DNA from 3 places in the Buttiauxella sp. 3AFRM03 genome. Region 1 is predicted to be linked to each of the others. Evidence: riboswitches for the same ligand, from Rfam matches in the RefSeq annotation. Region 1 holds a riboswitch; each other region holds the start of a gene.
The links. Region 1 has a riboswitch for cobalamin ahead of D8682_RS24200 (cobyrinate a,c-diamide synthase). Riboswitches for the same ligand answer to the same signal wherever they lie in the genome.
Positions count from the first base shown of each region.

Region 2: another riboswitch for cobalamin. It lies ahead of D8682_RS20825 (cobyrinate a,c-diamide synthase); the one in region 1 lies ahead of D8682_RS24200 (cobyrinate a,c-diamide synthase).
Region 3: another riboswitch for cobalamin. It lies ahead of btuB (TonB-dependent vitamin B12 receptor BtuB); the one in region 1 lies ahead of D8682_RS24200 (cobyrinate a,c-diamide synthase).

Region 1 is NZ_CP033076.1:4,872,672-4,877,003, reverse strand. Features, by position in the region: gene cbiB (adenosylcobinamide-phosphate synthase CbiB) at 1-461, opposite strand, end outside; gene D8682_RS24200 (cobyrinate a,c-diamide synthase) at 458-1,840, opposite strand; cobalamin riboswitch at 1,943-2,120, opposite strand; gene D8682_RS24195 (DUF496 family protein) at 2,423-2,743, opposite strand; gene D8682_RS24190 (FUSC family protein) at 2,899-3,957, opposite strand; gene sbmC (DNA gyrase inhibitor SbmC) at 4,048-4,332, opposite strand, start outside.
Region 2 is NZ_CP033076.1:4,146,657-4,150,988, forward strand. Features, by position in the region: gene D8682_RS20815 (IS110 family transposase) at 1-581, opposite strand, end outside; gene D8682_RS20820 (L-threonine kinase) at 831-1,697, opposite strand; cobalamin riboswitch at 2,131-2,306, shown strand; gene D8682_RS20825 (cobyrinate a,c-diamide synthase) at 2,402-3,781, shown strand; gene cbiB (adenosylcobinamide-phosphate synthase CbiB) at 3,778-4,332, shown strand, end outside.
Region 3 is NZ_CP033076.1:2,864,403-2,868,734, forward strand. Features, by position in the region: gene murI (glutamate racemase) at 135-1,001, opposite strand; gene btuB (TonB-dependent vitamin B12 receptor BtuB) at 946-2,817, opposite strand; cobalamin riboswitch at 2,886-3,077, opposite strand; gene trmA (tRNA (uridine(54)-C5)-methyltransferase TrmA) at 3,187-4,287, shown strand; gene D8682_RS14870 (YijD family membrane protein) at 4,332-4,332, opposite strand, start outside.

The DNA of each region.
Region 1 (4,332 bases):
TCGACACTATTTTCAGCCACGGTTTCTACCACCGCGCGAGTGATTTGCGGGCGCTCAAGTTGCGAGGTGTCGCGCCCAACAATCCACGACAATTTTTCGCGGCTTTCGGCAAGGGTTCCATGTTTGAGCGCGCGGTAAACGTCGAGTGCGGCATCGCTCAGGCAACGTGCGGCAAGTACGGTGTAAATCATCCACACTTCGACTAACCACCCGAGCCACGGATGCAGCAGGTTGGCGAGATACAATACGCCCCAGCTCACGCCCCATGTGGTGCCGACCACCACCAGCCACAGCACGCCACCACCGATTTTCAGCGCGCGGTCACTTTTGCAAAATTGGCGAATAATGCGTTGGGTTACGGTGATTAGATTGCCTATCCAGCGCACCGGATGAGGCCAGTGCGGCGGGTCGCCAAACCAGTAATCCAGCAGCCAGGCCATGGCCCAGGCAAGCAATGTCATAGGTGATTCCTCGCAAGCGTTAGCCAGGGGTTGAGCAAATTCGCGCGTTGAGCGAAATGGACATGCAGGTAGCTGGCAAAAGTCGCCTGCTGCTGAACGCCTCCCTGCCAGCGGGAAACGGCGACACCATCACGCCATTTGCAGCAATCTAACGCTGCGGGCAACGGGCCGTTGAAATCGGAGTAATGAAATTCGTGGCCACGCAAGGTTTCGCCTTTTTTCGCCAGCAAGGTGTTTTGCACAGCGGTGGCCTCGCAATAGCCAAAACGTGTCAGGCGTTGGCCCATCTGGCTATGGCCTGGCAACACGCCGCACATCGCGTGGGTTTCGCCTTCGCTGTCAGTCAGCGTTTCGCCCAAATACATTAAGCCGCCACATTCGGCATACAGCGGAATGTGCTGTTGATGGGCAGCTTGCAGGGATTCGCGCATGCGACTGTTCGCGGCGAGTTTTGCCACATGGACTTCGGGGTAACCACCGCCAAGCCAAATCATCTGGCAGTCAGGGATTTTTGCGTCATGCAGCGGGCTGAAGCGCTGGATTTTCACCCCGGCGTGCTCGAGCATTTCGAGGTTATCGGGATAGTAGAAGTTGAAAGCTTCGTCTTCAGCAAGGGCGAGTGTTAGCCCGTCGGCCAGTGCGGCATCAGCAATGGCGGGCGCAGCACCCTGAGGCAGGGTATTAAGGCGAGATAACGCCAGAAGATGGTCGAGGTTAACGGTTTCTTCAATTTGCTGCACCAGGCGCTGCCAGCGTTCATCTTGCGGGGAGTGTTCTTGTGCCGGAACCAGGCCGAGGTGGCGCGACGGTAACTCGACATCGGCCATCACCGGCAAGCGCCCTAAGACGGGCAAGCCGCAGTAACGGGTGATGGCATCAGCAAGTAACTGGTAGTGGCTGTCGCTGTTGACGCGATTGAGGATAACGCCTGCGATGTTTAGCGTTGGGTCAAAGCGCTGGAAGCCCATGACAGTGGCGGCAATGGAGGTAGACACCGCTTTGCCGTCGACCAGCAATATCACCGGGCAACCGAGCTGTTTAGCCATCGCGGCGCTGCTGCAATAGTTGGGGTCGGTGCCGTAGCCGTCGTACAACCCCATCACCCCTTCGATGACGGCGACATCTGCGTGCTGCATTTGTTTAGCGAACAAACCATTTAGCGTGGAAGTGGGCAACATGAAAGCATCGAGATTGCGCGAGGCAATGCCACTTACTGCACTGTGCCAACCGCTGTCGAGGTAGTCGGGGCCAATTTTGAAGGGTTGAACGCAAAGGTTGCGTTGCATGAAGGCGCGGAGCAGCCCGAGCGTGACGGTGGTTTTACCACAGCCGCTGCTGGTGCCTGCAATGACGAATGCGTGTTTTGCTGCCGCTGCCATGGTTGCCTTATCACTGTTTCGGCAAAGCACGGATGTCAGCACGTACGCGCACCCTGAGGCTGCACGCATCTGATGACAACTGACTTCCCACCGAAGGAGTTGTTGAGAATAAGGATGACAAGTCGGTCTTCTGGCTTAGCGTCTCTCTCGCCCGCCCTTCCCAATCATTAGATCAGTGGTTTTGCGGGTTCGTCGGCATCACAGCAGCGGGGGCTGCGGGGGATTGTCACCCCCTTCCCAGCCACGGACTATTTTGGTTAATCGCGTGGCATAAACGAGTCAGTTATTGCGAGCATGACCTTCAAAGCATCACACTCTTAAATATTTAAAAGCAGACACAGTGTAAAAGCTAATAGATTTCGAGAGTTGCGCTATGACAATTTTTACTGATTTTTTAATCTTTACGGTAAATGTCGCTGACGCGTATCTGCCCCCAGAGACTGGGGATAAAAAAAACCGCCTGGCGGCGGTTGGTAACACTGTTGGAAAAACTCTGCGTAGGTCAGCTAAGCGAAGCGCCATCCGACAACACTGGCGCAAACGGTGGATGACGCTTTCGCTTATCCACACTACGACAGCTAATTAATCGGCCTTGATTTCGCCCATGACTTTCAGTTTTTTGGAAATTTCACGACGCTCTTTAGACAGTTCAGCGTTTTTGATGATGTAGTCATCAACACGGTCTTCATAGTCGGTTTTCATGCTGGCGATGATGCCTTGAATAGCTTCAATGCTCATACCCGGTTTGATGTAGTCGCTCAGGTTATCAAGCAGCAGAACACGTTTTGAGTTATCACGGATCTTTTTCTGTACGTCCTGGATTTCACGCTGCAGTTTGTTTTTGCGACGGAACAGACGCACGAACTCAAGCACGTCCTGGAAAGATGGTTTGATTGGTTCCATTTTTATACCCCTGCTAATTTCATACTCGGATTCGTTAAGACAGCCGCCATAAGATAACCTTAATGGTAGCGGCAGCCGCTGATAATTCATTGTTTCGCTATCTTAACCTCAATTGCTGCTGAATCGAAACCAGCAATTCACACCAGGCTGAGCAATTATTTGCGTAACGCGCGACAGATCAACTGCGACAGCAATTCTAGTTGACGAGCAAGTTCCAGACTCAGCCAGACGTAACCATGAATAGGCGTTTCCTGAAGTTTCCCATTTTGGCCATTTTGTATGAGCTCGCGCAACTCGCTGACGATTTCAGTCAGCTTTTCATTGTTCGCTGAAATCGTCGACGGGTTGCCATCGTGCAAGGCCAGTGCGATGGCGGCAAGCGTGCCCTGGGTCATTTGTTGCGTTTCGCGCAGCGTGTGTGCGTTGATCATCAGGAAGTGGCTTTCCCTTGATGCCCAGTAAGCGTTGACCTGCAACTCAAGAGTGCACACCAGATTGCGGCTGACGGTTTGTATTGCCTCGAAGATAGACTTTTGAATATGCGTTTCTTTGCTGCTTGGCCCGATGAGTGCACGCATTCTTACGACATCACTCAACACTTTGTGTAAGTGTTTTTCAAGCCTTGGGCGCTCTAATAAATTAGGTGAGAAGCCCGCGTTGTAAACCCGACCAAAGGCAGTGACGAAGTTCGCCATTTGTATGCGCCAGTGGATAAAGGCGCGCTGCGGATAAATGCTGGTAAATAACATCGCCAGCAACGAGCCGAAGATGACATCGCCGCTGCGCCAAAGGGCAATTTCCATGTCTCCTGCCGGTGCGCCAACCACCACCGCAAGGGTGATGCCAATCAGCAGAGCCTGATACGGGCGTTTCCCCAGCGCCAGATAGCCGCAGATGAACATGGCAATGGCACACCACACCAACATCAGCGGTAGCGAGAACAGCTCAAGTTTCAGCGCCACAAGTCCCATGACTGCACCGCATATCGTCCCACCAATTCGCTCAAAGGCGCGTGGCACGACGTTGCCCCAAAAAGAGATCGGCCCCATGACCACCACAAGCGTGATCAACGGCCATGTCCCTTCGGGCACTTTCAGAAGATGAACAATAAGAAAGGTGAGAATAAAAGCCAGTGCGATGCGGATCCCATGCACGATACGGTAATTGCGGTATATGCGGATCTCAAATGGGCTTAGTGATTTGTCAGGACGCACACTCAGTTCCCCAGAAAATAAAAAACGGGATTGTACCTGTTTTTATGGAATGAACATCACAAAGTTAGGGGGCATAAGCCCCCTTTAGCATCAGACTTGATCTGCCACCGGAATATACATGTCTATTTCCCAGACTCCACTTTCTGAACCATCGTTAAGATAGTGTTCGAAGCAGGGTTTTCCGGTTATCTGGTAGCTATTATTAGCAAGGACGCTGTCAAAAAACAGATTCCACGGCTTGGCAAAGTCGTTGTCATCAACCCGGGCGCGTGCCACCGCATACTGGCCGCCCTGGATGCTCGTCACAATCACGCCTTCACTGTTATCCGGCACGGTAAAGTTTTCAGCCACCGAGACCACGGTGTCGCAGCGCAG
Region 2 (4,332 bases), 730 kb from region 1:
GGGTCGTTATCTGTGTGGTCAGTAATGAGCTTTTCTATCCGTTCCAGTTCATCACTCAGCCAGCCGTGTGTCCGCTCCAGTGAGCCTATGACCTCCCGTGGTGTCGAGGTTGAATGCGCTTTTTCAAGCCGGTTGGCCGTCCTCTGCACATCCTCTTTCAGCGCGTCGCGCTGACGCAACAACGCCCTGAGTTTACGGACTTCAACTGACGGTGGGACCCAGGCATCGGGATGCTTCAGCTCGCCATAACAGGCCAGCACAAATGCGTCCACTGTGTCATTTTTCGTGAGGATATCCATTCCGCAGGCAAACTCACGGACACGGTATGGATTGGCCATGCAGACAGAAATCCCCGCATCATGAAGCCCATACGCCAGATTCTCATGGTAGATACCCGTGGCTTCCATCACGACTGTCATATTATCAGAGGCGCATTTTTGGGCCTCCAGCCAGTCGATGATTTTGCGGGCCACACAGGGTTCATTGGTGAAGACTTTCTGCTTTTTCTTACCCTTAATACCGGCAACAAGCAGACAGACATCTATTTTATTTTTGCTGATATCAGCACCGAGAAAAGCCATATTTCATCTCCTTCCACGTGAACCAACACGCCATTCCAGCCTTGTACATGCGAAGTCAGAGCTTCTGGTTACCGTTCGGATTTTGAGTGGCGTGAAAGGTGAAACGGAGGGCTTAAGCTACGTCGGAAGATCGAGGTCTTCAGGTCGGATACAAGCTTCCTCCGTTTCATGTAACCGGTAGCTAACCAGCTACCGGTTCAAGATACAAGGTCGGATAAGCGCAGCGTCATCCGACACCATTAACGGTGATCACAGCAAGGCCACGCCGCCTTCGACCATCTTCAACAAGTGATGCATCGGCCAGTGTGGAGTTAAGCGTTTTTCCGTCAATAGCCCTATCACCCGCTCTACATCATGCTTGTTGCGGTCTAACAACAACCCCACCACGCTGCCGCTGTGCGCGACATTAATACCGTAGAGATCGCACTCTTCAACCAATGATAACAAGGCGTTAAATTCCGGTTTAGGCAAAATATTCTGGCTCGCCACGGCGCTAAGCGTGGCGGCTTCACCCATCAAACGTGGGTTGTTCTGCGCGCACGCTTGCTGAATTTTCCCCCAGGCTGTTTCCAGTTCAGGGGCATGCCGTTGCAGCAACGTGTTTCTTTCCATGCGGTGATAATCTGCAGTCCGCAAAGTCAGTGGGCTTTCAAGCACCAGCAGATCCAGCGCCGGTTGCGAGTCACAGGCGATGCGCGTCGCACCTTTGTTATGGTCAAACAACGTCAGGCTGCGAAAAATAGTGCTGTCGGTGGGTTCGAGTGCAACACACTGCGCCGCCAGTGTTTGTTCACTGAGTTCACGGCCTAAATAACTCGCGGTAGCGAGCGCCGTGGCGGCGATATCTGCGGTGCTACTGGCCATTCCCTTGGCGAGCGGAATCGTCGAGTGGCGCTCAATGCGTATTTCACGGCTCAACTCTGCGGGATATTGCCAGTGCGCCAGCAGCTGTTTCACCATTGCGCGCGACAGAGGAAGTTCGCTTGCTAGCGGAGCGCCAGTGGTGACTTCAACGGTGCTGTACCAGTCCACCGGACACGACACCAGCTTTTCGCCGCCAACAATCCACCCCTGGATAAGCTCGCCACAGGATGCAGGACACTGAGCTACTGCCACATTGACCACCTTTTTCACTCAATTATATCTGCGCGATAGTGACATGGCGCTTTATAGGATTTATTGATTTTCCACAATATAGCTTAATCCGCCATGGCGATAAAAAGAATAAAGATGTTATATCTGCGCGCTAATAATATGGCTTTGATTTATTTTCATATTAATATGATTTATTTTCATGAACTTATTTGTCTATTTGGTGTAAGGGTTATTTCATTTAAAAGTGAGGTTTTGTTATTGCTTTACGAAAAGGTAATTAATTGTGGGGCGTGTCAAAGTAAGCGAATTTAATTGGTCTGATAAATTGTCGTAGCGCAATAATTTAATTGCTTAGGCGCTATAACCTGTGTCGAGTTTTTATTTGGCGATATTCAACAGAATTCTTAAATTATGTTTCCACGTATGCGCAACAGTGAATTTACGGCATACGCGGTTAACTGCAATGCTAATAGATACACCACATTGTGTGGTTGGGAAGGGGGTTTAAATCCCCCGCAGCCCCCGCTGCTGTGATGCTGACGAACCCGTGATACCACTGATCGCAAGATTGGGAAGGACGGGTGAGAGTGACGCTAAGCCAGAAGACCAGTCTGTTAGCTAAAAACAACAACTTCGGTGGGAAGTGGGTTGCTCAGAAGCGTCGAGTCGCAAGACTGGGTCAACGCACATCCTGGCACCCGTACCGCCCAGAACAGGATTGGGGTATGGCAGCCAGGAAAAGGACATTCATTGTTGCAGGCACTTCCAGCGGATGTGGCAAAACCACGGTTACGCTGGGTTTGCTTAGCCTCCTCACACAGCGCGGATTGCGTGTACAACCCTGCAAAGTTGGCCCTGACTATCTTGATACTGGCTGGCATAGCGCCGTGACCGGGACTGCCTCCCTGAACCTTGACCGTTTTATGCTGCCGGTTGCCACGTTAAATGCGCTGTTTGCCGAACGTATGCAGCATGCGGATGTGGCGGTGATTGAAGGCGTGATGGGGCTGTTTGATGGCTACGGCATCAGTCCTGATTATTGCAGCACCGCAGGGATGGCGAAGCAACTGAACTGCCCGGTGATTCTGCTGGTCGATGGGAAAGCTGTTTCGACGTCGATTGCCGCGACGGTCATGGGGTTTCAACATTTTGACCCCGCATTAAAGCTGGCGGGCGTGATCGTCAACCGCGTGAATAGCGAAAGCCATTACCAGTTGTTGAAAAGCGCTATTGAACGCTACTGCGGCGTGCCGGTGTTGGGCTACGTTCCCCGTGTTGAAGGGGTTTCGTTACCGGAAAGGCATTTGGGGCTGGTCACCGCACGCGAGTCGGTCGTCAATTCACAACCCTGGGCAGACTTCGCCAGCCAGCTTGAAAAAACGCTGGATATCGACCAGTTGCTGGCACTCAGCGTCTGTGATGCGCTCCCTTCAGGGGCGTGGCCTGAACTGCCAGCCGCCGGCAGTGGAGCAGGGTTAACGCTGGCGCTGGCCGATGACGAGGCGTTCAACTTCTATTACCCCGATAACATTTCTCTTCTTGAGCGTGCTGGCGTGCGCATTGTGCGCTTCAGCCCGCTGCATGACAGCCAGTTACCGGAATGTCAGATGATTTGGCTCGGCGGTGGCTATCCGGAACTCTACGCCGAAAAGCTATCCGCGAACCACACCATGCGCGCTCAAATCCTCGCAGCCCACCAACGAGGCGTGGCGATTTATGGCGAATGCGGCGGCTTGATGTACCTCGGCAGTTCGCTACAAGACAGCCACGGCGCGACTTATCCGATGGTCGGCGCTATTCAAGGCCATAGCGCGATGGGCAAAAAATTAACCCGCTTTGGCTACTGCGAAAGCCGGGCGCTGGCGCCCACCTTGCTGGCTGACACAGGCGAAACGCTGCGTGGTCACGAGTTTCATTATTCTGAATTTACGCCGCAAATCCCTGCGGTGATGGCGTGCAGCAAAACCCGCGACGGCGCAGTTTTACAGGCGTGGTCGGGTGGCTGGCAGGTGGGAAATACCTTCGCCAGCTATCTGCATATTCATTTTGCCCAGCGTCCCACGCTGCTTAATCGCTGGATAAGTGCAGCCAGGAGAGCGAAATGACACTCCTGGCCTGGGCGGTGGCGTGGATTCTGGATCGTCTGCTGGGCGACCCTCACCACTGGCCGCATCCGGTGCGCTGGATTGGCGCACTGACAGCGTTGGCACAACGTATCGTCCGGCGTTACTGCCGTAGCGAAGCGGCCTTGTCCATCGGCGGTGGTTTGATGTGGCTCTGCGTGGTTGGCACCACCTTCGGCGTGGCGTGGGGGCTGCTGCATTTTGCCAATGCCATTCACCCCTGGTTGGGCTGGATTGTCGAAGTGTGGATGATTTTCACGGTGCTTGCTGCCCGCAGCCTCGATGACGCCGCGCGTGACGTGGAGCTGCCGTTAAGTGAGGGCAATCTCGAGGAAAGCCGCAAAAAACTCGCCTGGATTGTCGGGCGCGACACTTCCCAATTGCAAATGCCGCAAATCAATCGCGCGGTAGTGGAAACCGTTGCGGAGAACACCGTGGACGGCGTGATAGCACCACTGTTCTTTTTACTGCTCGGCGGCGCGCCACTGGCGATGGCCTACAAAGCCGTCAACACGCTGGATTCGATGGTCGGC
Region 3 (4,332 bases), 2.0 Mb from region 1:
CGTTTATTTTCGCTTTTCATCTGGCTGACGGGCCGGTTTGTAAGCCGTTGTGCCGTGTCAGTGGAGGCGCAGTATAGGGATTTTCTGGAGGCTGACAACCCCTATTTTCAATTTTTATTTCAACCGTCGATTTTTTATTCAAAATTGCTACGAACAGCCAGTTTTTCTAGTCTTGGGAAGCCATAACGCTGCAAAACGGGTGTTAATTGTGCAATCTCAGGAGTCAGCCCCATACAGAATGCAATATTCTCATCAGAAGATACTGCATGCGGAGATTCATGCTCTAAAAGCCATACAGTACGGCGAGCAATCGCAGCACCGGAATCTATCAGCCTTGTGCCTTCGGGTAAGACTTGTAGCAACTCTTCTTCTAATAGAGGGAAATGGGTGCAACCTAATACCACGGTATCTGGCGGCTCCTTCATTCGCAGCCATGGACGAAGAATCTTGCGTAGTTCCTCAAGATCTACAGGCTGACCATGCAGCTTGGCTTCCGCTAATTCCACCAGCTCTGCCGAACCGAGCATTTCGATTTTGCATTCCGACGCAAAGCGTGCGACCAGTTCGTGAGTATAAGGGCGGCGAACAGTGCCGCGAGTCGCCAGCAAACCTACAACGCCGTTAGTCGTCAAACGCGCTGCCGGCTTAATAGCAGGAACGACGCCCACCACAGGGAATGCGAATTTCTCACGCAGAGCGGGAAGTGAGACGGTACTTGCCGTATTACAGGCGATGATGGCGAGTGCGAGTGGGTAGCGTTCCTGAACCGCAGTAACAATTTCGACTACGCGTTCAACAATGAACTCTTCGCTTTTCTCGCCGTAGGGGAATGCTACGTTGTCGAAAGCATAAATGTAGTGCAGGTCAGGCAAAAGCTGCCGGACTTCATCATACACAGAAAGCCCACCGACACCGGAGTCAAAAACCAGTACGGTGGGACGTGTATTAGAAGGTATAGCTGCCAGAGAGATAGTATTCCCGTCCTGGGGTTTGATAGCCATAAACCGTCTCGTAATCTTTATCGAACAGGTTGGCGATTCTACCACGAACAGTGAGATGAGAGGTGACCGGATATGAAGCCGCTACATCAACTGTGCTATAACTCGGCAAAATTTGCTGAGTCGGGTTATAAGCAGAGGTGTTGTTGTCGTAGCGTTTGCCGTAATACTGCCACGCTACATCCATATTCACGTTAAACATCACCCAGTCGAGCTGGTACTTAGCCTGGCGCTTAGCGCGGCGAGCCAGCACTTCATCACTCTGGTCATCACGCGGATCCATATACTGCAACGTTAGCTTATGAGTAAAGATGCCAGTATCCACGCTACCGACCCATTCCAGTCCTTTGATAGTCGCAGATTTGATGTTGTCATAAGACCCGTCATAAGTGACCGGGTCGGAGTAGTAGGTAATCAGATTTTCAATCGTGTAGTGATAAGCAGACAAACGCCAGTCCACAGGACCTGTTAATCCTTCAAGCCCAGCTTCCCATTGTTTGGATTCTTCTGGTTTCAGATTTGGATTGGAGTCGATACCAAAGCGCGTGGAGCCATATTGTTGCCCGAGGGAAGGTGCAAGGAAGCCCGTGCCATAAGAAACTGTCGCACGATACCCTTCAACGAATTCCCATCCAGCCGCGGTTTGCCATGTACCGTGCCAACCGAATTGCTCGTCGTGGTCTTCACGACCTGAAGCTTCCAGGGTCACATCGCCAAACTGCTGCTGACCACTCAAGTAGACGCCCGTGTTATCACGGTTATAACTGTCAGACATGACTGTGTCAGAAGAAGTCAGACGCTGTTGCTGCCAATCAATACCTGCGCTGATCGAGCCATTCCCGACAACAAAGTTGTTACCCCACTGGACGTTGCGTTGGGTCATATAGTCGAGCGTCGTACCGTCGTTATAGCGGCCATACACGCTGCTATAGTTATAGTCCTTCACTTTTTGATAGCTCGCCAACAGCTGCGAAGAGTAGATCCCGGAATGGAAACGCAGGCCCGCATCGTAGTTCTGGTTATAGAGTTGATGCTCGTCTGCGCTATACGCCGGAGTATAAGGAGGCGCACCTAAATCGTAATCGCTGTTGTTGGAATAGCCATAAGTACGGAAGAAGCCGTCAAACTCCTCGCTAAACTTATGCTCCAGGCCAGCCCAATAGCTTTTGCTACGGTAACCATCTCTATCGTTATCACCGCTATAAGTAGAATGCGGCTGAACGTTAAAACCCTTAGTGGTTTCGTATGAGCCAGACACTGTCGCTACCGTATCGCCAAAACGCTGGCGCCAGGAACCATCATATTGCTGATAGCTATCCGAACCCACACCCGCATTGATTTGCGACTTTTCTTCATCGCTCTGCGTGATGATGTTAACCACGCCGCCAATCGCGCCAGAACCGTAAACCGCGGAACGTGGGCCACGAATGTATTCCACGCGCTGCACTAAAGAAATCGGGATTTGGCTAACATCCGAGGAGTTGGAAATGCCAGGGCGGGCAAGCGGAATACCATCCACCAGCACCAATACATGGCTGGCGCTGGTGCCACGGACAGACATTGAAGAACTCTGCCCAAGACCACCATACTGAGCAATATCGACGCCAGGTAAACGACGCATGACATCGTTCATCGATTTTGCCTGCCATTGGTCGATCTCTTCCCGGGTCACAATATCAGTTGGCGCCAGAACGGTATTGACGGGTTGCTGAAAACGGTTGGCCGTTACCACCAGAGTATCGTCAGAATTGCTGTCTTGCGCCCAGCCTGAAAAAGCCGTTACGGACAGAGCCGTAAGCAGCGAAAGTTTTTTTACCATCATTTTAATAAGCATCCGCTTTCCAATAAGGATGCCGCAGACATAACCGATAGCACGCGATAGTTATGCAGATTGCGACGTATACCGGCAGGTCTTCGGGCTTGGAGGTGTGTGACTACTGGATGATGACTTCCCGCTTTGTTTAGCAGTGTCTGCACTTGGCGCTCATCCCACCGTTCCTTACCGCTGCGCGTCAGCCCCAGAGTTGCACTGGGTTCCCTTTTAACTCATGTAAAAAGGCCGGAAGCGCTATGCTACGATTTTGTTAATAAGATTGTCCAGACACATCAAAATGCAACAGCACTGGACATCATCAACCTATTCCCTACAATCGCCGCGTAGTTTGACTTTATTAACAGGTAGCAGCTCATGACTCCCGAACATCTCCCAATTGAACAGTACGACGCGCAACTGGCCGAAAAAGTCGCCCGCTTGCAAAGCATGATGGCCCCTTTTGCAGCACCAGCGCCGGAGGTGTTCCGTTCGCCAACCAGCCACTATCGGATGCGTGCTGAATTTCGTATCTGGCATGATGAAGACGACCTGTACCACATCATGTTTGACCAGGAGACAAAGCAGCGCATCCGGGTTAACACCTTCCCGGCAGCCAGCACACTTATCAACGCGTTGATGCCTGCGATGCTCGACGGCGTGCGTGATATTCCCGCCCTGCGCCACAAACTCTTCCAGATTGATTATCTGACGACGATGAGCAACCAGGCGGTTGTCTCGATGCTTTACCACCGGAAATTGGGTGAAGAGTGGCAGCAACACGCTGAAGCACTGCGCGACAATCTGCGGGCTCAGGGTTTCAATGTTCATTTAATTGGCCGTGCGACCAAAACCAAAATCGAGCTGGATCAGGATTTCATCGATGAGCGTTTGACTGTTGCCGGTAAAGAGATGATTTATCGCCAGGTGGAAAACAGTTTCACGCAACCCAACGCGGCGATGAATGTTCATATGCTGGAATGGGCGCTGGATGCCACGCACGGTTCAAAAGGCGATCTGCTGGAACTGTATTGCGGTAACGGTAACTTCTCGCTGGCACTGGCTCGCAACTTTAATCGCGTGCTGGCAACTGAAATCGCCAAGCCGTCTGTTGCTGCCGCGCAATACAATATTGAAGCGAATGAAATTGAAAACGTGCAAATCATTCGTATGGCCGCGGAAGATTTTACCCAGGCGATGAATGGCGTGCGCGAGTTTAACCGCCTGAAAGGTATCGACCTGAAAAGCTACCAGTGCGAAACCATTTTCGTCGATCCACCACGCAGTGGTCTGGATGCTGACACCGTGAAAATGGTGCAGGCGTATCCGCGCATCCTTTATATCTCCTGCAACCCGCAAACCCTTTGCGAGAACCTGGAAACATTAAGCGAAACCCATAACGTGTCACGGCTGGCGCTATTTGACCAATTCCCGTACACGCACCATATGGAATGCGGTGTGTGGCTAACACGCAAATAGCAAAACGGACGCCTCGGCGTCCGTTTTTGTTTTAGAGCAGGCTGC